Regions from separate parts of the Marinobacter sp. genome, predicted to be linked through region 2. Evidence: predicted binding sites of a transcription regulator. Region 2 holds the regulator's gene; each other region holds the start of a gene.
The links. The regulator FliA, encoded in region 2, starts transcription of late flagellar genes. The targets are predictions, from matches to a motif close to CTAAAGTTTNNNNNNNNNNNGCCGNTAA.

Region 1: a site for FliA is predicted at 5,895-5,922, ahead of ACO06L_RS15150 (methyl-accepting chemotaxis protein). Genes of this name have one in related genera too.
Region 3: a site for FliA is predicted at 3,717-3,744, ahead of ACO06L_RS01210 (methyl-accepting chemotaxis protein). Genes of this name have one in related genera too.

The regions. Positions count from the first base shown of each region.
Region 1 is NZ_OZ245935.1:3,322,679-3,330,756, forward strand. Features, by position in the region: gene ACO06L_RS15130 (carboxylate/amino acid/amine transporter) at 1-187, shown strand, start outside; gene ACO06L_RS15135 (methyl-accepting chemotaxis protein) at 340-1,914, shown strand; gene ACO06L_RS15140 (sodium-dependent transporter) at 2,080-3,477, shown strand; gene ACO06L_RS15145 (hypothetical protein) at 3,586-4,161, opposite strand; gene ACO06L_RS15150 (methyl-accepting chemotaxis protein) at 4,251-5,825, opposite strand; gene ACO06L_RS15155 (TRAP transporter large permease) at 6,011-7,321, opposite strand; gene ACO06L_RS15160 (TRAP transporter small permease subunit) at 7,318-7,866, opposite strand; gene dctP (TRAP transporter substrate-binding protein DctP) at 7,952-8,078, opposite strand, start outside.
Region 2 is NZ_OZ245935.1:1,361,665-1,369,742, reverse strand. Features, by position in the region: gene ACO06L_RS06200 (uracil-xanthine permease family protein) at 1-1,181, opposite strand, end outside; gene upp (uracil phosphoribosyltransferase) at 1,184-1,822, opposite strand; gene flhA (flagellar biosynthesis protein FlhA) at 2,041-4,221, shown strand; gene flhF (flagellar biosynthesis protein FlhF) at 4,282-5,577, shown strand; gene ACO06L_RS06180 (MinD/ParA family protein) at 5,663-6,475, shown strand; gene ACO06L_RS06175 (RNA polymerase sigma factor FliA) at 6,507-7,250, shown strand; gene cheY (chemotaxis response regulator CheY) at 7,413-7,796, shown strand; gene ACO06L_RS06165 (protein phosphatase CheZ) at 7,817-8,078, shown strand, end outside.
Region 3 is NZ_OZ245935.1:265,517-273,594, reverse strand. Features, by position in the region: gene ACO06L_RS01225 (valine--tRNA ligase) at 1-121, shown strand, start outside; gene ACO06L_RS01220 (ketopantoate reductase family protein) at 127-1,020, shown strand; gene ACO06L_RS01215 (cob(I)yrinic acid a,c-diamide adenosyltransferase) at 1,035-1,592, shown strand; gene ACO06L_RS01210 (methyl-accepting chemotaxis protein) at 1,635-3,665, opposite strand; gene ACO06L_RS01205 (histidine kinase) at 3,786-4,673, opposite strand; gene ampD (1,6-anhydro-N-acetylmuramyl-L-alanine amidase AmpD) at 4,674-5,300, opposite strand; gene ACO06L_RS01195 (DUF1631 domain-containing protein) at 5,370-7,679, opposite strand; gene nadC (carboxylating nicotinate-nucleotide diphosphorylase) at 7,903-8,078, shown strand, end outside.

The DNA of each region.
Region 1 (8,078 bases), 2.0 Mb from region 2:
GGTTGATGCCGGCACCCTGGCCATCATGAACAACGCGCTGGTGCCTGCGGGCCTGATCGTGAACCTGCTGATCTGGAACCGCGATGCCGATCTGCTGAGGCTGGCAGTAGGGGGCGGTGTTATCGCTTTCTCCCTCTGGGTCAACGCGCGTTTCCATCCCCGGGCCAGGCTGGCGGTTTCAACATAAGTACCTGCACGCACTAAGGTTCCGCGGACCTCTGCCGTTACACTCTCCATACGCAGGGTAACCTTTGACGAATATCAATAATGTTTGTCGAGGGCTACCCTTGTGCGCCTTTTTCTATTCCCGTGGTCATCTCCGAGTCAGAAGGTCTGTTTATGCGTAAGAATCTCCCGGTCACCCAGCGTGAAATCAAAATGCGTAAAGGCGGGCGTTTGATTACTACCACGGACCTGAGAGGGGTGATCACCTACTGCAACGAAGAGTTTGTGGAAATCAGCGGTTTCTCCCGGGAAGAGCTTGTTGGACAGGCCCACAACATCATCCGGCATCCGGACATGCCCCAGGCCGTGTTCAAGGATATGTGGGATTACCTGAAGGCCGGCAAGGCCTGGATGGGTGTGGTCAAGAACCGGGCAAAGAGCGGCGACCATTACTGGGTAAGTGCCTACGTTACGCCGATTCGAGAGAACGGCCAGATGGTGGGGTACGAATCGGTGCGGGTCGAGCCAACCCGCGAGCAGATTGCCCGGGCTGAGCGGCTTTATGGCAAGATTTCTGCCGGCAAAATGACCTCATCCTTCAGTAACCGAGCGTTGTCGATGCTTCGTTCCGGCTGGCCGTTCCTGGTATCTCTGGTGCTCAGCCTTGGCGCCCTCCAGATCAACCAGCCCTGGCTGGCGGCAGGTTTGATCGTTGTGGGGCACGCCCTGGGTTTCGGCCTGGTGTTCAGTTCCCTGGCTGCCCGCTTGCGCAGGCTGCTGGACCTGCGGCCAGATGCCTTCCGCGATCCCATCGTTGCCCGCACCTACAGTGACGAGCGAGGACTGTTCTCGCAGCTGTCGCTGTTGTTGGTGAGTGAGGAGGCCCGGGTTCGGACGGCACTGGCGCGTATTGATGACCAGGCGGAACTGCTTTACGAGCAGGCTAGAGCCTCTCACGGCTACATCAGTGACGGTGCATCGGCCATTGCCCGGCAGCGTGCGGAGACTGACCAGACAGCCTCGGCCATTAATGAAATGACCGCCTCGATCCAGGAGGTGGCCGAGTCGGTTACCAGCAATGCCCGGGAGGCCGAAGAGGCCAATCGCCTGGCCGGTGTTGGCAGCGACCGGAGCGCCGAGGCGCTGGTGGCCATCGAGGAACTGGTAACCCGTGTAAACGGGATTGGCGCAACTATCAGCAAGCTGGGTGAGTCCACCAACAGCATTGGCGAGGCCGCCAACCTGATTTCCGAGATTGCCGAGCAGACCAACCTGCTGGCTCTGAACGCAGCCATTGAAGCGGCCCGGGCGGGCGAACAGGGCCGCGGTTTCGCGGTGGTGGCGGATGAAGTGCGCTCACTCGCCCGTCGGACTCGGGAATCTACCGTACGGATCCAGAACGTTATCGACGACTTCCGCCAGCAGGTGGATTCAGCAGTCCAGGCAACCCGCGATGGCGAGGCTGTGGCTGGTCAGGGGCTTGAGAAGGTGCGGGAAGCCGAAAACTCCCTGAAGGATATCGTTACGTCGATCGAGACCATTTCCGACAGCTTTATCAGTATGTCTGCGGCCTTTGAGGAGCAGAGCCAGGTGTCTGACGAGATCAATCGCCAGATCACCAACATCGCTGAGCTGGCCGATCACAGTGACGCCCAGGCGGACTCTGCCAAGCAGAGCAGCGACCGGCTTAGCGCCATGTCCCGTGGCCTGAAAGACCTGATCGCCAGGTTTATCAGCAAAAACGGCTAGTTAGCTTTTTCTTCCTTGCCCTCCCGCTGAATCAACCCGGTTCGGGAGGGCGCCAGCACTGGCATCGACGCGCCAGTGCTGGCAGAATCCCGCCCCAATTGCCCCGGCAACGCCGTGGCTATCCCTTTTTAAGACATTCCTCAGCCAAAAGCACAGGAACACAACATGACTCAGTCCAACTCGGTTTCGGGCAACGGTTCAGGGGCCGCCCGTGGTCTCTGGTCCTCCCGGTTGGCGTTTATTCTGGCGGCAACCGGTTCGGCTGTCGGTCTCGGTAATATCTGGAAGTTTCCCTACGTTACCGGCGAGAACGGTGGTGGCGCCTTCGTGCTGGTTTACCTGCTGTGTATCGCAGTAATCGGTATTCCCATCATGATGGCGGAAGTGTTTATCGGCCGGAATGGCCGCCATAACCCCATCACCAGTATGCGCCTTGTGGCAGAGCGCAATCTCAGTGCCCCGGGCTGGCGGATTTCTGCCATCATCGGGATGATTGCGGCTTTTGTTATCCTCTCCTTTTATTCGGTGATTGGTGGTTGGGCAGCGTCCTACGTAGGGCATGCCGCCATGGGTGACTTTACCGGCGGTACTGCAGACTCCATCGGTGAGTTGTTCGGGGGGCTGCTGGCCAGTCCCGGTCAGTTGCTGCTTTGGCACACTCTCTTTATGGCACTGGTGATTCTGGTGGTTTCCCAGGGCCTGAAAGGCGGTCTGGAGCGCGCGGTCACCATCCTGATGCCGGCCCTGTTCATTCTGCTGCTGGTGGCGGTCGGATATGCCACCACGACGGGGCATTTTGGTGAGGCCGTCAGCTTCCTGTTCACCCCGAACTTTGGTGCCCTCACGTTCAGCGGGGTGCTGATCGCCCTCGGTCACGCTTTCTTTACCCTCAGCCTGGGCATGGCCATCATGATGGCCTACGGTTCCTACCTCGGGCGGGATGTGTCCATCGGCCGCACGGCCGTCAGCGTGGCAATCATGGATACGGTGGTCGCCCTTCTGGCTGGCCTGGCCATCTTCCCGGTGGTGTTTGCCAATGGCCTGGAAGCCGGTGCCGGCCCCGGACTGATTTTCCAGACCCTGCCGCTGGCCTTTGGCAACATGCCCATGGGCGGCCTGTTTGGCACCCTGTTCTTTATCCTGCTGCTGTTCGCTGCCTGGACCTCCGGTATTTCCCTGCTGGAGCCGGTGGTTGAGTGGGTAGAGGAAAAGACCAGCCTGGCCCGCACGGGTAGTGCCATCCTGGTAGGCGTGCTGTGCTGGGCACTGGGTATTGCCTCGATTCTGTCGCTCAACGTCTGGGCCGACGTGGCGCCGCTCGCCATGTTCGAGCGCTTCGAAGGCAAGACCATCTTTGACCTGCTGGACTTCTTCACGGCCAACGTGCTGCTGCCGCTTTCCGGTTTGCTGACGGCGGTATTTGTCGGCTGGTTCGTGGCCAAAGAATCGCTGAAAACCGATCTGGCCCTGCAGGGTGGAGCCTTTACCCTCTGGTACAACCTGATCCGGTTCGTCACGCCTATCGCGGTTGCCATCGTGTTTGTTTACAACCTGATGTCGTGATGCCTGCCTGAGCGGCCTGATGGCTGCTCGGGCACAAACTCGCGCACAAAAAAAGCCCGGCGGGTTAAACCGTCGGGCTTTTGTTTTCCTGGCAACCGGGATGTCAGTTCAGTAGTTGCCTGCTTCCCTCAGGGCTTCAACATGGGGGCGGACAGCTTTTACATCGGCTGGCGGCGCATTGCTGGCACTCTCCATGGCACCCATTGCGCTTTGCATCATGGCCCGCATCTGGGCCTTCTGCTCGGCGGTCATGTTGGGATTGTTTTCAATTTCCGCCATGGCCGCGTCCATCTCCTGACGGGCGGCAGGATTCTGCTGCTCCATCTCGATGGCCATCCAGGCCTGGAAGATCCGGTCGCCGGTTGCAGCCCAGTCTTCAAGGCTATTGAAGCCGTGGTTCTGCACGAGATCCTCAAGCTGACCATAGGCCTGGTGACCTTCCAGCTCCTTCAGCGAATCGGAGAAAATGCGGGAGAAGTCTGGCATGGTGCCATCGTTCTGGCTCTCCATATCGTTACTCAGGTCCTCAAATTCGGAGCTCAGCTGCTCTGCTGCTTTCAAGCTGTCAATAAACGATGAGATGGTCTGGTCGGACAGGCCCTGAGCCTGAGTGTTCATCGAAAATAACGTAAACAGCGTAGTGATAACTGCGATACGGATTGATGCAGGTAGTGTTTGGTGCATAAGCGTCTCTCCTTGTTGGGGGCTTCCGGTTTCCCTATGCCGGATGCCCCTTGAATTTAGCGCTTACACTGCCCAACTCGCAACCTGTCTCATACCTTGAAACGAGCAATCTGTGTGCTGAGTCCCTCTGCAAGCCGGGCCAGCTCCTCACTTGCAGCGGATACCTGCTCAGTAGAGGCTGCAGACTGGTCGCCCACATCACGAATCTGGGTAACGTTCTGGTTTATGTCCTCTGCAACAGAGCTTTGCTGTTCCGCCGCTGTAGCAATCTGGCTGTTGTACTGCCGGATTTCTTCCACGGCTTCGGCCATTTCGCGGATGGTGCTGCCGGCAACCTCCGCGCGTTCCAGCGTTTGCTCGGCGAGCCTGTTGCCGGTTTCCATGCTGTTGACGGAGGTTTCCGCACTGCTGACCAGATTGCCGATCAGGGTCTCGATCTCGGTGGCGGAACTCTGGGTGCGCTGAGCCAGTGACCGGACTTCATCAGCGACTACCGCAAAGCCACGGCCCTGTTCGCCGGCCCGGGCGGCTTCAATGGCCGCGTTGAGGGCCAGCAGGTTGGTCTGCTCTGCGACGGATTTGATCACGTCCAGCACCGTGCCGATATTGTTGGTTTCAGCCTGCAGGCTGTTCAGCTGCTTGGTGACCTCGGCGCTTTGCTTGTTCAGATCAGCAACAAAGTGGAGAGTTTCCTTGACTGCTTTTTCGCCGCTCACGGATTTTTCGCTGGCGTGGTTGGCCGCCTGAAACGCGGATTCTGCACTCTTGGCCACATCGTTAACCGTCGCGACCATTTCGTTCATGGCGGTAGCTACCTGATCGGTTTGGCTTTGCTGCTCTGCCACGCCCTTGCTCGTCTGATTGGTGACGGTCGAGAGTTCCTCTGAGGACGATGCGATGCTGCTGGCGCCGGTGTCGATTTCACGGACCAGTTCACGGAGGTTGGTCACCATTGCGCCAAATGCCGCCAGTAACTGGCCGAACTCGTCACCCCTGTCGCTGCGTACATCAACTGTGAGGTCGCCCGAGGCTACCTTGTTGGCGATTTCGACCGACTCATTCACCGGCCTGACGATTGCCCTAGTAAGTAGCCAGGCAATGGTAACAGCTATAATCACGGCTACAGCGGTGATTGCGATGAGCTCCTTCACCGCGAAACTGTATTGCTCTTCCATTCGTTGGACCTGAACTTCCTGCAGTTCCAGAGCTGTATTGACGGTTGCACGGGCCACGGTCTGGATCTCGTCCTCGATACGATTCACGATTTCCGGTTGAGCGCTCACATTGTCTTCAAGCTCGTCCAGTAGTGCCTTGTACTGGTCAACGCCCGCGATGATATTGTCGACTCGCTCATCGTCGGCCGGTACCACCAGCACCTCTCTAAGCGGAGCCACCGTTGCGGCGGCATTGTCCGCAAGGGATTTAGCCTGTTCTATGTATTTTGAATCCCGTCTGAGCTGGAAGTTCTTTTCGTCCGCCCGGGCATCGAGAAGCGAGGATTCCGCCGAACTGGCAGCCGCAACGATTAGCGACCTTTGGTTGTATTGACTAAGAGTCTGGATACTGATTACCGCAATAATTACGGCCAGCAACACAAGAAATGCAAAACTCCCTGCAAGTTTTTTTCCCACAGGAAGGTTGTTCATAGTGCTGGTCAACGACATGGAAGGAATTCCTGTACCGATTAATAGAAGTATTCGCGATGTTTTTGTCTTTTGTAATTAGTGAGTTATGTAACGGCTTCAGGTTTTGCAACTTGAATCTTTAATTAAGACCACGCTTGCCGATGCCGCAAGTCAAAACGGTACAGGAGGGAAATTAAGGTGATGTTAAGTGCCTGGCTGCCGGTTCAGAAAAACAGATCCGGCAACCAGGTGGCAATCTCCGGGAAGATCATGATCAGGATGATGCCGATGATCTCCACAATCACGAAGGGAATGATCGACTTGTAGATATCTTTCATGGTGATCGACGGCGGCACGATGCCCTTCAGGTAGAACAGGTTGAAGCCGAAGGGTGGCGTCATGTAGCCGATTTCCATGTTGATCACGAACAGGATGCCGAACCAGATCGGATCGAAACCCAGGGATTCCACGATCGGCATGAACACCGGCAGGGTGATCAGCATGATACCCACCGGATCCAGCACCATGGCCAGCAGGAACACGATCACCATCATGGCGATGATGATGCCCCAGGGCCCACCGGGCACCATGTTCATCAGGCCCTCGATCAGTTCCTGTGCGCCCATGCTTTGGTACGCAGCGCTGAAGGCATGGGCCGCAAACAGGATCCACATGATCATGCCGGTGAGCTTGAAGGTGCGGATCGCAGCTTCCTTCAGAATGCTCCACTTGAACTGCCGATACACGGCGGCGGAAATCAGGGCGCCGAGAACACCCATGGCAGCGGCTTCAGTCGGGGTGGTAATACCGCCGATGATGGAGCCCAGTACCATGACCACCACGCCAATCGGCAGGAGCACGGCTCGCAGAGCCCGGAATTTCTCCGGCCAGGTGCCTCGTTCTTCTCTTGGCAGCGCCGGTGCCAGCTCCGGTTGCAGGTGGCAGCGCACCAGGATGTAGATGGCCGTCAGTACCATCAGCAGGATGCCGGGCATGATGCCCGCGGCGAACATCTGGCCGACAGACACGCCGGTGATCAGGGCGTAGAGGATCATCAGGATGCTGGGCGGAATCAGGATGCCCCAGCCACCGCCGGTATTGATTACGCCCAGGGCCATGCTCTTGTCGTAGCCACGCTCGAGCATGGATGGCAGGGCTATGGTTCCCATGGCAACCACTGCAGCGCCACTGATGCCGACCATGGCGGCAAACACCGCACAGATGCCAAGGGTGCCGAGGGCAAGGCCGCCTCTGAGGCCGCCGCACCACAGGTGCATCATCCGGTAAAGATCCCGGGCCACCCCGGTGCGCTCCAGAATCATGGCCATGAACACGAACAGAGGGATGGCGACCAGGGTAAAGCTTTCCATGGTGCCCCAGATCTGGGAGGCCACCATGTAGAAGGAATCAAAGCCCCAGGTGAAATACAGGAACACCACCGAGACGCCACCGAGAACAAACGCCAGCGGCAGCCCCAGCAGCAGGAAAAACAGCAGCGAACCGAAGAACAGGAGAGTCAGGGCTTCAATGCTCACAGCTGATCTCCTTCAGATTCGGACTCTTGAGGCGTGTAGTAATCGAGGTTGAAAGCCACGGCGATGTCTTCGAGCAGTTTGACCAACCCTTGCAGAACCAGCAGCGCGGTGCCGATGGGTATGGCCAGCTTCACCGGCCAGATAGGCGGATTCCAGGCCGAGTAGGAAGTCTCCCAACTGGACATGGATTCCTGGGCCATGTCGATCCCGAACCACAGCAGGGCGAGCGTGAAAATGAAAAAGACCACGGAGGTAACAATGTCCAGAGCCGCGCGTTTCCGTGGTTTCAGATGCGAATGCAGCAGGTCCACGTTGACGTGGCCGCGGTGGGCCATGATGTAGCCACCGGACATTATGGCGTAGATGCCGAAAAGCATCTGGGTCAGTTCGTTGGTCCAGACCGTGGGAGAATTGAGCAGATAGCGGAACCCGACTTCAAGAAGCAGGAACACGAACATTGCGAAAATCAGGAGGGCAACCCACCGGCCGATGAAATCGTTGAGACGGGTAACCCCTCTCATGAATGCGGCGATCATCACACTCATGGCATTCTCCCACGGGATGCTGGATTGGTTCGGGGAAAGAAAGGCCGGAGTCGAAGACCCCGGCCCCGGTCAGAGCACTGGCTGATCAGAGATAGCCGAGGTCGGCCAGGTAACCTTTCAGCATATCGAGTGCCTTCTTGGCATTCTCACTGCGCTTGCCTTCCTCATCCCACATGGCCTGGGCGGTGGCGACCAGTTTGTTCTGGACTTCA
Region 2 (8,078 bases):
GCGGCCACTGCGCACAGCGCAATGCCTTCCAGGTTGCCAAGAACCATGCCGCCAATACCGAACACCAGGGTGACACCCACGATAACCAGATTGCGAGACTGCGACAGATCCACCTGGTGGCGGATCAGTGTGTTAAGGCCAACCACGGCAATGGAGCCGAACAGCAGGCACAGGATGCCGCCCATGACGGGGACCGGGATGGTCTGCAGTGCCGCGCCGAACTTGCCAACGAAGGCCAGTACGATGGCGACACAGGCAGCCCACCACATGACCTTCGGGTTGAAGTTCTTGGTCAGCATCACGGCGCCGGTGACTTCCGAGTACGTGGTGTTGGGCGGCCCGCCGAGCATGGAGGCGGCGCTGGTGGCCAGGCCGTCACCCAGAAGGGTGCGGTGCAGGCCCGGCTTTTCCAGGTAGTTCTTGCGGGTCACGTTGCCGATGGCCAGTACGTCGCCGATGTGCTCGATGGCCGGGGCAATGGCCACCGGAATCATGAACAATACCGCCCCCCAGCTGAAGGCTGGCGCAACAAAGTTGGGGACGGCAAACCAGGCGGCTTCCTGAATCGGGGTGGTATCCACGATGCCGGCAAAAGCAGACAGGATATAGCCGGTGATCACGCCGAACATGATCGGAATCAGCCGGAAAATGCCCTTGGCCCAGACCGACATGATGATGGTCACGGCCAGAGAGATCATGGCGATCCAGATGGCGGTGTCGTAGGGGATCAGCTGGGTGGCGCCGTCACCGGTGCGACCCGAGGCCATGTGAACCGCAACCGGAGCCAGTCCGAGGCCGATGGTCATGATCACCGGGCCGATGACCACGGGCGGCAGCAGGCGACGGACAAAGCCGGTGCCCCGCAGGCGTACCAGGCCGCTCAGGAAAATGTAGAGAATACCCGCGGCCATCAGACCGCCGAGGGTTTCTTCCATGCCAAACCGGCCTTTAGAGGCAATCACCGGGGCGATAAAAGCGAAGGACGAGGCCAGGAAAATCGGGATCTGGCCGCCGGTGACTATGTGGAAGATCAGGGTGCCCAGACCGGCGGTAAACAGCGCCACGTTGGGATCCAGGCCGGTAATCAGGGGCATCAGAACCAGTGCGCCGAAGGCCACCAGCAGCATCTGTGAGCCGGCAATGGCCTGTTTCCAGACCGGGTCGTTGGTATGGTCCTGCATGCTTAAACGTCCTTCTGCTTGGTACCGAAGATCTTGTCACCGGCATCGCCGAGACCCGGAAGGATGTAGCCTTTATCGTTCAGGCGCTCGTCGACAGACGCCGTGTAGATAGACACGTCCGGGTGTTTCTCCAGAACCTTTTCAATGCCTTCGGGAGCGGCAACCAGAACCAGGGCCCGGATCTCGGTGCTGCCGGCCTTTTTGAGCAGGTCGATGGTGGAGATCATGGAGCCGCCGGTGGCGAGCATCGGATCGACAATCATGGCCATGCGCTGATCCAGTTCGCCCACAAGTTTCTCCAGGTAGGTGCTGGCTTCGAGCGTCTCTTCGTTGCGGATCTGACCGACAACGCTCACCCGGGCCACCGGAATCAGGCTGAGCACACCGTCGAGCATTCCAAGACCGGCCCGCAGGATCGGAACGATGGTGACTTTTTTGCCGTGAATCTGTTCCACGTTAACCGGTCCGGCCCAGCCTTCGATGGTCTTTTCCTGCAGATTGAAATCCTTGGTGGCCTCGTAGGTCAGGAGTGCACCAACTTCCTGTGCCAGCTCCCTGAAATTCTTGGTGCTGATATCCGCACGGCGCATGATGCCGAGCTTGTGGCGGATCAGAGGGTGTTTTACCTCGTGGATTGGCATGGGGTCACCTGTGTGTCTGGTTGGAATTTTTGCGTCGCGATCAAATGGCGCAAGGATACCGCATCTGGCAAGGGGAGTCAGGCCGCAAATGGCAGGTTCACGGAAATCCACTAAGGGCTGGTACGGATCTTGCGATAACCCTTCCAAACGACGCCCCGGTGTCAGATTTTCGACCTTTAAAACGCCTGCAGGCACGGCCAATCGGAGAAGTATCCGGCATGGACAGAGCTTTAGTCCTCAATAACGTCAAAACCCTGACGCGGGGCAATCTGGGCATTCCCATCATGCTGATGGGTTTGCTGGGCATGATGATTCTGCCCATGCCGGCGTTCCTGCTGGACGTGTTCTTTACTTTCAACATCACCCTGTCGATTGTCATTCTGCTTGTCTGTGTGTACGCACTGCGGCCCATGGAGTTTGCCTCCTTCCCAACAGTTCTGCTGGTGGCCACGCTCCTGCGTCTCGCCCTGAACGTGGCCTCCACCCGGATTGTTCTGCTGAACGGCCACGAGGGCGGTGATGCCGCCGGTAAGGTGATTGAATCCTTCGGTGCGGTACTGATCGGTGGTAACTATGCCGTGGGCCTGGTGGTGTTTGCGATCCTGATGATCATCAACTTCCTGGTGGTGACCAAAGGTGCCGGCCGGGTGTCCGAGGTGAGTGCGCGTTTTACCCTGGATGCCATGCCCGGCAAGCAGATGGCCATTGATGCGGATCTTAACGCCGGGCTGATCAATCAGGACGAAGCCAAGCATCGGCGTGCCGAGATTGCCCAGGAAGCGGATTTCTATGGCTCCATGGACGGTGCGTCCAAGTTTGTGAAAGGGGACGCCATTGCCGGTCTGCTGATTCTCGCCATCAACATCATTGGCGGCATTGCCATCGGCATGCTCCAGCACGACCTGGATTTCGGGCTGGCCATGGAGCGCTATGCGCTGCTGACCATTGGTGACGGCCTGGTGGCCCAGATTCCTTCGCTGCTGCTGTCCACGTCGGCGGCGATCATGGTGACGCGGGTTACCTCCAGCCAGGACATGGGCGGCCAGATCCTTCAGCAGATGTTCAGTGCACCCAAGGCGCTGTCTATAGCAGCCGCGATCCTGATTATCCTCGGCCTGATTCCCGGTATGCCCCACGTAGCCTTCCTCGGTCTGGGTGCGCTGGCAGCGGGAGCTGCCTGGTATATCTGGAAGCACCAGAGACAAACCGTTGAGGAAGAGGGCGCGTTTCCGGCCAGGGGCGCTGGCGGCGCAGCACCGCGGCCTGCGGGTCGTGATCTGCCGCCGGGCGGTGACGCAGGGGGCGATCAGGGCCGTCAGCTGCCGGCACCCGGAGAGACCAAAGAGTTGGGATGGGACGACGTGTCTACCGTCGATATCGTTGGTCTGGAAGTGGGTTACCGGCTGATTCCGCTGGTCGACAAATCCCAGGGTGGCCAGTTGCTCAGTCGCATCAAGGGTGTTCGTAAAAAGCTTTCCCAGGATCTGGGCTTCCTGATGCCCTCGGTCCACATTCGAGACAACCTGGATCTGATGCCCAACGTCTACCGCATCACGCTGATGGGCGTGACCATCGCTGAGGCGGAAATCCATCCAGACCGCGAACTGGCCATCGATCCTGGCCAGGTATTCGGAAAGATAGAGGGCATTGAAGGCAAGGATCCGGCGTTCGGTCTGGATGCCAGTTGGATTGAGCCGGACAAGAAAGACCAGGCCCAGACCCTGGGGTATACCGTGGTTGATGCCAGTACGGTGGTCGCCACCCATCTGAACCAGGTGCTGCAGAAACACGCCCACGAACTGCTGGGCCACGAGGAGGTTCAGAAGTGGCTGGATCAGCTGGAGAAGATTTCTCCGAAGCTGGCCGAGGAACTGGTGCCCACTACTGTTTCCATCAGTCTGCTGCTGAAAGTACTGCAGAACCTCCTGAAGGAGGAGGTGCCGATCCGGGATATGCGGTCCATTGCCGAGGCCATCGTGAACGTGCATCCGAAGAGCCAGGATCCGAAGCTGCTGACCACGGTAGCCCGGCAGTCCCTGCGGCGGATGATCGTTCAGAGTATCTGCGGCAACGAATCGGAGATACCGGTCATCACCCTGGATCCGGATCTGGAACAGTTATTGCTAAAGTCAGTTCAGCAGAGTCAACAATCCGGCGGTCAGGAAGATATTGGCCTGGTTCTGGAGCCGAATATGGTTGAAAAGCTCCAGCGCTCCCTGCAGGAGAGCGTTCAGCGCCAGGAGATGCTCGGCAAACCGGCCATTCTGCTGGTGTCCGGGCCCCTGAGGCCGGTACTGGCGAAGTTTGCCAGTTATGGGGTAGAGCGCCTGCACGTGCTCTCGTACCAGGAAATTCCGGATAACAAACAGATTACGATCGTGGCGTCCGTTGGCCAGTAACGGCGCGGATGACAGAGCGGACAGCGCCGGCACGGCGTTGCCGGTGGAGGAAGAGGCATCATGAAAGTAAAACGGTTTTTTGCTCAGACCATGGCAGAGGCGCTCAAGCAGGTCAGTGAACAGATGGGGCCGGATGCCGTGATTCTTTCCAATCGTCGGGTCGATGGCGGTGTCGAAATTGTGACGGCGCTGGACTATGACGAAAACATGGCGCGTCAGCGCCTGGGAAATCAGGCTGAAGAAGCGACCAACGGTTCCCGACTTGCCGAAATGCAGGCCGACCAGCACCGCCGTCTTGAAGACGAGCTGGGCCGGTCTCGGGATCGCATTCGGGAGGTCCGGGAAAAACGGGCGTCCCAGGGCGCCGGCTATGCCGGAGCCTCGTTTGCGGCGGTGCAGGAATCGCTGGGTGCGGGTTTTGATGAGCCTGAGATGCCCCGCGCTCCGAGGGAAGCCTATCCCGATGAGCTGGCGCAGATGCGAGCCGAGATCAGTTCCCTGCGGGACATGATGCAGGGCCGCCGGCCGGAATCGGAGCCGGAGGTTTCGGCAACCACCGCCGTTCAACAGAGGCTGGCTGAGCGCCTGCAGGAATTTGGCCTGGGCAGCGAACTGGCGGGCTCAATTTCCCGTCGCCACAAGGCCGGGCGCCTCGAGGATGGCTGGAAACAGTCCCTCAAAATGTTGTGCACTGGTGTCCGGACCTCCCGCATGGAGTGGCTGGATGAGGGTGGCGCCTACGCGCTCGTGGGCCCCACCGGTTCCGGGAAAACCACCACCATTGGCAAGCTGGCGGCACGCTACGTGCTGAAGCACGGTTCCGACTCGGTGGCACTGGTAACCACCGACCGCTACCGAGTGGCCGCTCATGAGCAGCTGTTTGTCTTCGGGCGCATCCTGAATGTGCCCGTTCGTGTGGTGGACGAGAGCCACAGTCTCGACGATATTCTGGACGAGCTGTCAGACCGTCACCTGGTACTGATCGATACCGCAGGGCTGACAAGTGCGGATAAGGGGTATCAGGAACAGCTGGCCGAACTGGCTCGCAGCCATCACAATATCAAAACGCATCTGGTAGTCTCGGCAACCAGTCAGCCGCGCATCATGAAATCCGTCTGGCATTGCTATAAGATGGCAAATCTTGCGGGCTGTGTGATGACCAAGATTGATGAAGCCCTCACACTGGGTGAATCTCTCGGCTTTGTGATGGAAACCGGTCTGCCGGTAGCCTATTACACAGACGGGCAGAAAATTCCTGAAGACCTGCACCACGCAGAAGCCGTTCCGCTGGTGCGGCTGGCCGTGGACCGGCTTAAAACACTCCAGCAACAGCAGGCGGTCGCAGAGGGGGCCTGAACTCATGAACCCCGGACCGGACAAACAAACAGCGAGCGTCCGAACAACAGCCCCCGGCTAGACGTGGCGAGAGACAAAAAACAGTATGAGCAAAGCACAACCGGTACAGGTGATTGCAGTTTCCGGCGGCAAAGGTGGAGTCGGCAAAAGTAACGTGTCGGTGAACCTCGGAATCGCCCTGGCGCAGAAAGGCCGGAGAGTGGTGCTGCTCGACGCCGACCTGGGGCTGGCCAATATCGACGTATTGCTTGGTATTACCGCCAACCGTAATCTTCAGGATGTGCTGGCGGGCGATTGTGATCTCAAGGACGTTCTGGTGAATGGTCCCGGCGGCATCAAGATTGTTCCTGCCTCCTCCGGTACCCAGAGAATGACCCAGCTCAGCCCCATGGAGCATGCCGGGTTGATTAACGCGTTCAGCGAGCTGGGGGATCAGATTGATGTCCTGATCGTGGATACCGCTGCCGGTATCTCGGAATCGGTGGTCAGCTTTCTGAGAGCGTCCCAGGAGTTGTTGCTGGTGGTCTGTGACGAGCCCACGTCGATTACCGACTGTTACGCCCTGATCAAACTCATGAACCGTGACTACGGTACCAACCGCTTCCGTATCCTTGCCAACCAGGTACGAAACGAGCAGGAAGGCCGGCATCTTTTCGAAAAACTGACCCGGGTCACCGAGCGCTTCCTGGATGTGGCACTACAATACGTCGGGATGGTGCCTTACGATGAGGCTGTGAAGAAAGCGGTTCAGCGACAGCGTGCAGTGCTGGATGCCTACCCCAGGGCGAAGGCGTCACTGGCTATCAAGGCTCTGGCGGATAAGGTAGACAGCTGGCCGTTGCCGTCCTCTCCCCGCGGGCATCTGGAATTTTTTGTGGAGCGGCTCGTCGAAGTCTGAATCGGATCCAGTCAAACAAAAACCCGGATACATGACATTGGCGAAAAACCTCGGAATCTATAACCAGTCGGGTGCGCAGAAGCCGTCACAGCTCATTGAGCAGCATGCGCCGCTGGTCAAGAAAATTGCCCTTCACCTGATGGCCCGCCTGCCTGCTTCGGTTCAGCTTGAAGACCTGATGCAGGCCGGCATGATCGGCCTGCTTGAGGCAGCCCAGCGCTACAGCTCTACCAAAGGTGCAACCTTCGAGACCTACGCCGGCATCCGGATTCGCGGGGCCATGGTGGATGAAATCCGCAAGGGCGACTGGGTTCCCCGTTCCGTCCATCGCAATGCCCGCCGTATTTCCCAGGCTATCAAGGCCGTTGAAGACCGTTTGGGTCGTGAAGCTCAGGATCTGGAAGTGGCCGAGGAGCTGGGCATGGGGCTGGCGGAATATCACTCTTACCTTTCCGATTCCAACAGCGGCCGACTTTTTAGCCTCGATGAGCTCAATGAATCCGGAGAGCTGCCGATAGAACAGACAGAGACGCAGGATAATCCCCTTGAGGGATTGTCCTCCGATGCCTTCCGGCGCAGCCTCGCTGAGGCCATTGAAGACCTGCCGGAACGGGAAAAACTGGTGCTGAGCCTGTATTACCAGGAAGAACTGAACCTCAAGGAGATTGGTGCAGTGCTTGGCGTCAGCGAGAGCCGGGTAAGCCAGATTCATAGCCAGGCGGCCCTGCGCCTTCGGGGACGGCTGTCGGATTGGCGCCAGGAATCGGACAGCTGATTGCGTTCAGTCTGTGTCCTCGAAGAGGCAGTCTGTAGTTTTTGGTAACCGATGCTTTACAACCGAAGCAAAGGTCTGACAATAAGCGGTTAAAACAGCGGCCTGCTAGACTTTGAACGCGAAGGTCAAACGAATTCCGGGTGTTACTAACTGGAGGTCCCATTGGACAAAAACATGAAAATCCTCATTGTGGATGATTTCTCCACAATGCGACGGATCATCAAGAACCTGCTGCGTGATCTGGGCTTCACCAACACCGATGAAGCAGACGACGGCAACACAGCTCTGCCGATGCTCAAGAGCGGCAAGTACGATTTTCTGGTCACCGACTGGAACATGCCAGGCATGTCCGGTTTCGATCTGCTCAAGGCCGTTCGGGCGGACGAGAACCTGAAAACCCTGCCGGTATTGATGGTAACGGCTGAGGCGAAGCGGGACCAGATTGTTGCCGCTGCCCAGGCGGGCGTGAACGGCTATGTTGTCAAACCGTTCACCGCCGCGGTGCTCAAGGAAAAGATTGAGAAAATCTTTGAAAGAATCCAGTAACCAGAGGTCGGATGGCTCTCATGAGCGATAGCAAAAAGAACCATCGGGGCCTTGAACCGGAGGTGACGGAAAAGCTCCAGCGGCAGGCAGCAGAACTGGCAGAGAGTGTTGATGCGGGTGATTATGCCAAAGCCATGACCCTGATCAATGAACTCAGTGAGGTCAGGGATCAGAGTCTGTATCGCGAGGTCGGGCGATTGACCCGGAGCTTGCACGAAGCAATCCGGAACTTCCAGATTGATCCCCGTAACGCCGAACAGCAGGAAGCACTGTCAATGATGA
Region 3 (8,078 bases), 1.1 Mb from region 2:
CGAGAAGTTTACCGCCAAAGCCCCAGCCGAAGTGGTTGAGAAGGAGCAGGAGAAACTCCGTGACGCCCAGAGCAGCCAGGCTCGCCTGAGCCAGCAAAGGGCCGACATCGAGGCCATGTAACCGGCATGATCGGTATTCTCGGTGCAGGCTCTCTGGGCAGGCTTTGGGGCGCAATGCTACCCGCGGGTCGCGTTGCCTTCATTGCCAGGCCTGGCGAGCCGACCGACACCGATCTCAGTTACCGTTTCCGGCCCTTTAAAGGGCCGGAATCAACGGTACGAATCCCATTCCTCAAGGCGGGTAACAAGCCAGATCTGCTTCTGGTCACAACCAAGGCCGGTGACACCCTGGATGCCCTGGCGGGGGTGATCGACCAGTTTGCCATGGACACCCCCATCCTGCTTTTCCAGAACGGCCTGGGCAGCCAACAGGCTGTTGCCGACCGGTGGCCGGAGCGCCCGATCCTGGCCGCCAGCACCACCGAAGGCGCCAACCGGCCGGAGCCGAAGCTTCTCGTTCATGCCGGCACCGGTGATACCTGGGTGGGGCCAATGACCGAGCCCGCCAGAGCCGCCGTCAGCAAAACCGTAGAAATGCTGGCAGCCACCGGCCTGGCTGTTCATCCCGAGCCGGACATCCTCCAGCGACTCTGGCAAAAACTCATCATCAACGCCGGCATCAATCCCTACACCGCCATCCTGGACTGCCCGAATGGCGAGATTTTGAGTACGCACCTGTATCAGAGCACCATCGACGACCTTTGCCACGAGCTATCAGAACTGATGGACGCCTCCCTTCAGATCAGAGAGACACCGAACTCCCTGCGGCAGCGCATCGAGCAGGTGGCTCGCAATACCGCCGGCAACACATCCTCCATGCGTGCCGATGTTCTCAGGGGCCGCCGAACCGAGATAGACTTTATCAACGGTTACCTGACACAGCTGGGAAATGAACTCAGTATCAAAACGCCAGTGAACCAAATGCTGACCGAACGGGTACAACAACTGTCGTCACACTAATCAGGAGCAGACTGATGGGCAACCGCCTTTCCAAGATTTACACCCGCACCGGAGATGATGGCTCCACGGGCCTGGCCGATGGCAACCGTATTGCCAAGAATGCCCAGCGGGTTGAAGCCATGGGCACCGCCGATGAGCTGAATTGTCACATCGGGCTGCTGATCGAGACTCTCGACAGCGACGACGAACTGATTGAAAGCCTGCGCCGCATCCAGCACCACCTGTTTGATCTGGGAGGCGAGTTTGCCATCCCCGGCAGCCGCGTGATCGGTGATGATCATATCGAATGGCTGGAAAACACCCTCGACCGCCATAACGAGGGTCTGCCACCTCTGAAGAACTTTATCCTGCCTGGCGGCACACCTGCGGCAGCCCAGTGCCACCTGGCCCGGGCGGTATCCCGTCGGGCGGAGCGAGTCGTTGTTGCCCTCGGCCATGAAGATTCTATCAATACCGCCTCCCGGCACTACCTGAATCGTCTGTCGGATCTGTTGTTTGTCATCGCCCGCGTCCTGGCCCGTCGCGATGGTGGTGAGGAAATTCTCTGGGAGCAAAAAAAATCCGGCCTCTAGGGGCCGGATTTGTCTTCACTGTTACTCGGAAGCTGGCGCCAGTCAGACCTTGAAGGCCTCCACCAGGCGCTGGAGTGAGGCGGTCAGCTGCGACATTTCCCGCGAGGAACCGAGCGTCTCCTCGGCGTTGGCGGCAGTCCTCTGACCCAGCTCACCGATCTGCTCAACGTTCGAATTCACGTTCTTGGCAACGGCGGATTGCTCTTCCGCCGCCTGGGCAATCTGGTGGCTCATATCCACGATCACCGAAATACCCTTGGCGATCCTGTCCAGAGCCTCCGTGACCTCACCCGACTTCTGCACCGTCGCCTCGGTCACGTCCCGACTGTTGGTCATGGCTGACACCGCATCTTTCACGCCGCTCTGAAGGCGGGAAATCATACCCTCAATCTCTTCAGTGGATTTATGGGTACGCTGGGAAAGCGAGCGAACCTCATCGGCAACTACCGCAAAACCGCGCCCCTGCTCACCGGCCCTGGCAGCCTCGATAGCGGCATTCAGAGCCAGCAGGTTGGTTTGTTCGGCAATCGCCTTGATCTCGACCAGCACCTGGCTGATGTTGTCACTGTCCTTGCTGACCCGGTTGATCACTTCCACGGCGCCAGATATCTCGCCCGCCAGCTTGTTGATGGTTTCAACGGTGTCGGCAACCACACCACGCCCGGTTTCCGTATCCTGTTCGGCGTTACTGGCGCTGTCTGCAACCCGGTGAGCGCTTTCTGTTACTTCGTGGACCGCCTCAACCATCTGGTTCATGGCCTCGTTGATCTGGCCGCTTTCTTCCATCTGGCGTGCCACGGCCTCGCTGTTGGCAGCCGCGGTGTCGTTGACCCGGGTCGCCTGCTGGTCCACATCCGCCGTGGTCCGGCTGACCGAGCGAATCAGCTCGGCAATCCGGTCGGTCATGTTGTTGAACTCAGTGGTCAGTTCGCCCAGCTCGTCGCGGTTACGCAACATGATATGGGTGGTCATATCACCGGCAGCGACGCTCCGTGCAGCCTCGCTGAAGCGGTTGATGGCGGTGCGCACCGACATAAAGAAACCGATATAGAGATAGACGACCACCAGCAGGATGGCAATGAGAGCAATGACGATCAGCCGACGCTGGTTAATCTCACTCTCGAGCCGTGCTCGCAGGTTCGAATCGACCACACTGAACGCAGCCGTCTTGACCTCGTCGTAATGAGCCAGTTGCCCGGACATCAAATCGTCGTATTCGGTCCAGGGCATTTCCAGACGCATTGGCGTAATCACGTTCAGATCCAGCTGATCCCGGACCACCATCAGGCTCTCATCAACCCGCTGAATCGCATTGCCCGCCTGCTCGGTCAACGCCGGCGATGCCTCGGAGGCCAGGGCCAACGCAGGTGAGAGCAATGAGCTGCGATTGGTTAGCTGGTCATAGATCGCGTTCAAGGTCTCGCTCAGTGCATAGCCCACCTGACCCTCAACCAGCGCGAAGATGCCGTAGGATTTTGCACGGCCGATCACGGTGCGTGCGGCAGGGAGCGAGTCGCTGACCAGGCCAAGAATAAGCTGGTTCTCCCTCGAGGCTCCCTGCCCCAAGCCTGAAATTTCAATGGTCGCGGACAGCAGAGCCTGGGCCTTCTGGACAAACTCCTGATAATATTTGAACTGGGGATCGAAGCTGCCCTGATAGTTATCATCCGCCCGGAGTGCCTCCCACTCCTGGCGAAGGGACTGCACCTGTTCAGCCCATGAGCCGGTTGTATCGAACGAACGCTCTTCGGCAACGAGTGCCGCCAGAGTGTCGTCTATCTCACCGGCCGCTTCTTCAGAAACTGCCGTAATAGCGGATTCATCCTTGATAATTGCCGGTGAACGGTAATCCCGATAATCCATCGCGGCGTCCACCAGCCGATCCACCTGCTGAAGCTGTTCAAGCCCCTCGACACCTCGAGTCATGGTCTGAACCGAGCGGTTCAGCTCGGAAATGGCAAGCCAGGACAGTCCACCGATCGGTAACAGGAACAGAATGCTGATGAGGCTGAACTTGTAGACCATTGGCAGCCGGTTCATCAGTGCAATGGCAGGATTAATGAGTTGCTTCACAGTGACCCTCGTGCTGGCAAATAACAACTGAACGTATGTTCTTTTCTTATATTGTCGCCTAAAGTCTTAAAAACTTAAGCATTATTTGTTGTTAAACTGTAATGTTTTATAAAATCCAGGTCAGACAACCCCGGAAATGACCAGCAGAGCGAGCGTGCATATCCATACCAGCATGCTTCTGTTCAATAAATCCCTTACTGCTCTCAGGCTACGTCCTCCGAACGCTGTCCACTCATCCGGGTGAACCCGGGAAAAGCGGGCTGGATCCAGTGCATACCCGGTTAACGACCCATTGGCCGAAATCATGAGGACCTCCCCGGCTTTTTTGGTTACACCAGTGAGGGTGCGGCGGGTTTCCCGCAGCCAGCCGGCAAGGTCTCCGGCTATCCCGAAGGTCAAAGAAAGAAGTCTTGCGGGGACCCAGCCGGCCAGGTCCGATATTCTCGCAAAACGCGGCCTGGCCGGCGCCTGAAGCCATTGATCGGCAAGCGCGACCAAACCACGCGCCAGAACCGCAAGGCCGATACCGCCAACCACGTACCAGAAAGCCACCAGGAAGAAGCGCTGAAACACCGAAACCATCAATGCCTTGGACAGGGACAGATGCATGGCCTCGGGAGACACCGCTGCACCCCGTTCATCGGCCGGTAAAAGATCTTTCACATGATGCCACGCCGACTGCATGTCTCCCCGCTGCCATGCCTCTGCGTAAGCCCGGAGCACCTGTCGCCAGCCGGGTGTACCCATGAGGACGACCAGAACCAGGAACTCCAATGGGTAAGCGGCCATTCTCCAGCCGGAGGCTACCAGGAGATATTCCGCAAGACCCAGCAGGAAGGCCGGCAATACAACCAGCGCCAGCCCGATAGCAATCCCCGACTCATGGCCCGCCCTGACCCGGCTGCCATTGCGAAACCACCGACGCCAGACCTCATCCCCGGACAGCAGATCCAGGGAATCCAGACGCCTGCGTACCATATACGCCAGAAGAAACACAACAAACTCCATTCAGACGTTCCTCCCGGATCCCTGGACTGCCTGGAGGGCTGCCCGGAAAAATTGCCAGTCGAAGGCAGGCCCCGGATCGCTCTTCCTGCCGGGCGCAATGTCGCAGTGCCCGGTAATCCGATTGGCCGTGACATCCGGCCAGGCCGTCATAATCAGGTCCGCCACTTTCGCCAGCATGCGATATTGTTCGGTGGTGTAAGGGGTGTCGTCGGTCCCTTCCAGTTCAATCCCGATGGAAAAATCATTGCATTCCTCCTGCCCTTCAAAACACGATCGGCCGGCATGCCAGGCCCGATCAAGCAGGCTGACAAACTGGACCAGCGCGCCATCGCGGCGAATCAGCAGGTGCGCAGACACCTGGACGCCCTCGATAGTCTTGAAGTAGGGGTGCGCAGAATGGTCGAGTTGGTTACAGAAGAAGTCTTCTATTTCGCGGCCACCAAACTGACCCGGAGGCAGGCTGATATTGTGGACGACCAGAAGAGAGATGCCTGCTCCATCCGGACGAGGCCCGAAATTCGGCGAAGGGGTCCAGCGGGCGAAGGAAATCCGCCCGGTTTCGCGAAGCGAATTTCCATCGGTACCGGAGGCTGAAGGGCGTTCGGAAAAAACGTCTGAATCGGGCAAAGTAATTCCAAAAGTTTCAGAGCATTACAGCCTCTGATTGAATCACAAAGTTGCCACGGTTGCTACGAATCAGTCCTTGCGGCTGCTGCGGAGGTTGTCGATGATCGACTCCAGGGCCCGGTCGAAAATCAGGCCGTCATCCAGCATGCTGATTTTTCCGGCTTCCATGTCTGCGGCCAGCTCCTGGCGCAGATACTCGGCCACCTTGGCACCACTGCGGTTCACAAAGATGTACTTGCCGGTAGCCTTGATAAAGGCCGCAAGTTTGCAGCGCACCTTGGTTTCGTCGCGGGTTAGCTCAATCCAGGAACCTACACGGAGGCTCTCCGCCTTTTCCAGCCATTGTGGCGATACCGAAGCCGACTCTTCTGTTCCGGTTTTCCCTCCCGTTTCGGAAGGCGCTTCGTTGACCACCGCAACGGGTGACTCCACGGGCTCTGCCGGAACCGGAGTTTGCTTCAACTCCTCAACTGGCGCTTGAGGGGCCACAGGCGTTTCGACCGAACGCTCGGGTTCCGGCTGCGGCAGGTCCTCAGGTTCTGCTGGTGATTCCGGACGCGACGGCGCGGTTACCAGCCGCTGGAAAACATCCACGTGTGCCAGTTCCAGATCACGAATGGCGGCATCGGTGGCAAAGGGGTCCCAGGAAATCTCCTGAAGCGCCTTGCGAAGGTCATCCACGATGGCTGGAATTGCCCGCAGAAGCTCTCCCCGGGTGGAATCATTGACCGGCCGCGGATCGACACTCCACACCAGCTGTTCGGTCAGGTTCCGGGCATGCTGCCAGCGATCGCTTTCCTCACCTTCCCGCAGAACCACCCACTGCAGATACTTGGTCCAGGCTTCGTTGAGAAGACCGGCAACCGGCTCTGGAATGTCCCGCTGCTCAGTCAGCTCCTGTACCAATCCTTCTGCCGCCTGGGACGCCCGCTCCTGACGGGCTCGCCCCTCTTCCGCATCCCGAAGACGTTGCTCCACAAGCTCACGACGCCTGCGGTCGAGATCCATGAAGTGACTGAAATCTTTAAGCAACTCTTCGAACAAACTGACGTTGGTGGTGAATTCGCCAAGCACCCGATCTACCACCGACTCAATCTTTTCCCGAAGTGGATCCCTTTGACCTGTCTTTTTCTCAGTCCAACCAATGGCTGACAGCGCCAGCTCGTTAAGCAGCTTGCGAACCGGGTGACCGCCGCGATTGAAAAAGTTTTTGTCACTCAACGCCACCTTCAGCACCGGGATCTGCAGACGACCGATCAACGCCTTCATCACCGGATGCAACTGACGATCCTCCAGGATGAAGTCAAATAGCATTGAAACCAGATTGATCACATCACTGTCTACCTGCCCCACATGAAGGCTTTTTCCGTCACCGGAGCGCAGGATGGGTTGAAGCTGCTCGTTAAGTGGCACAACGGCACCATCGCCCCATTGCCGGCTGCTCGACTGGGCCTCGGTAAGACGCGCCATCAGTCGATCAGTGTCAATGTAAGCTTCGCCAGCGGGGGCACCACCGCAGGCAGCACCAGCATCGCCTCGATGCAGCAGCGCACTGAGCTCTGAGAATGTGGCCTGCGATTGAGACATACCCTGGCTCTCGTCGGTGGAACTGGCCTGAACGCTGGCGCCTGTCGGCGCTGAATTTTCCCCTGACATGCGCTGACCGGAGCGCGCAGGCGCTTTGCCGGCAGGAGGCCGCTTCATATCAGGCATGACCCCCTCTTTAATCAAGGTGCGATTGGCTTCTTTGTAGAAATCACCGAGGGTATCGGCGAGCAGGCGATCAAACAGCTTCAGAACCACCAGCTTGGCCCGGATATCAATGTCGAGGTCGGCACAGGCCTCGGCAACACCGCCACAGATGATCTCAGGGCTCAGCGGCATTTGTGCGTCTTTCAGCTCGATGCCCGGCACCAGATGCCCAACCCGGACGGTAAGCAGACGGATCTGTTCGGTATAACGGTTCCGGAGTTTATTTATGAGGTTGTCGACTGCCACCTGCTGCTCAAGCTGGGAATGGTCAACGAGGCTGAGAGAGTCCTCGTCAACTTCATCCAGGGTCCTGGCGCTTTGTTGGGGCTGGAACCTGCCGATTTCATTGAAAGCCTGGCTGACGTACTGGAGGATCGAGACCACCATGGCCTTGCGGCGAAGCCTGAGCTCACGCATGGCATCAAAATAGGCGGTCTGGTCGAGGTTGGAGCCGGCTCTGTCGGCGAGTTCAAACAGGGCATCATCGGCACGATCGAAAAAACTGGCAAGAACGGATTTGAGGGACTGACCCGATGCGTCACGCAGGCGGACGAGGGCTGCAGGCAATGCAAACCGGGCGGGCGGCTTCTGGCCTGAAAAGCTGACAACCTTGTTATCGTGCACCATGTCGCTGCTCCGCCTTGTATCGCACAAATGCCTGTTTGATTATCCACTTCACATGATACGAGCTGCCCACGTCAGGTTGTGTCAGAATTTGTCACCTTTTGTGTATACCTGACCTGCATCACAGTTTAGCAGTCTGGACTCAAGAGTTTGGCGATTCACCAGCAGCCCATTAGAATTGACAGCCTCAAAAGCCTACAACCCACTGCATCGGACACTTTGCCCTATGATCCCCCCTGAACTCCTTCGTCAGGCCAGAATCGAGAATGTTGCCCAGAGCCTGCGGGAAGATATTGGTGATGGTGACGTCACGGCCAAACTGATACCCGCCGACAAACAGGCGAAAGGCCGCGTGATTACCCGAGAAACCGCAACGATTTCGGGCAAGGAGTGGGTAAACGA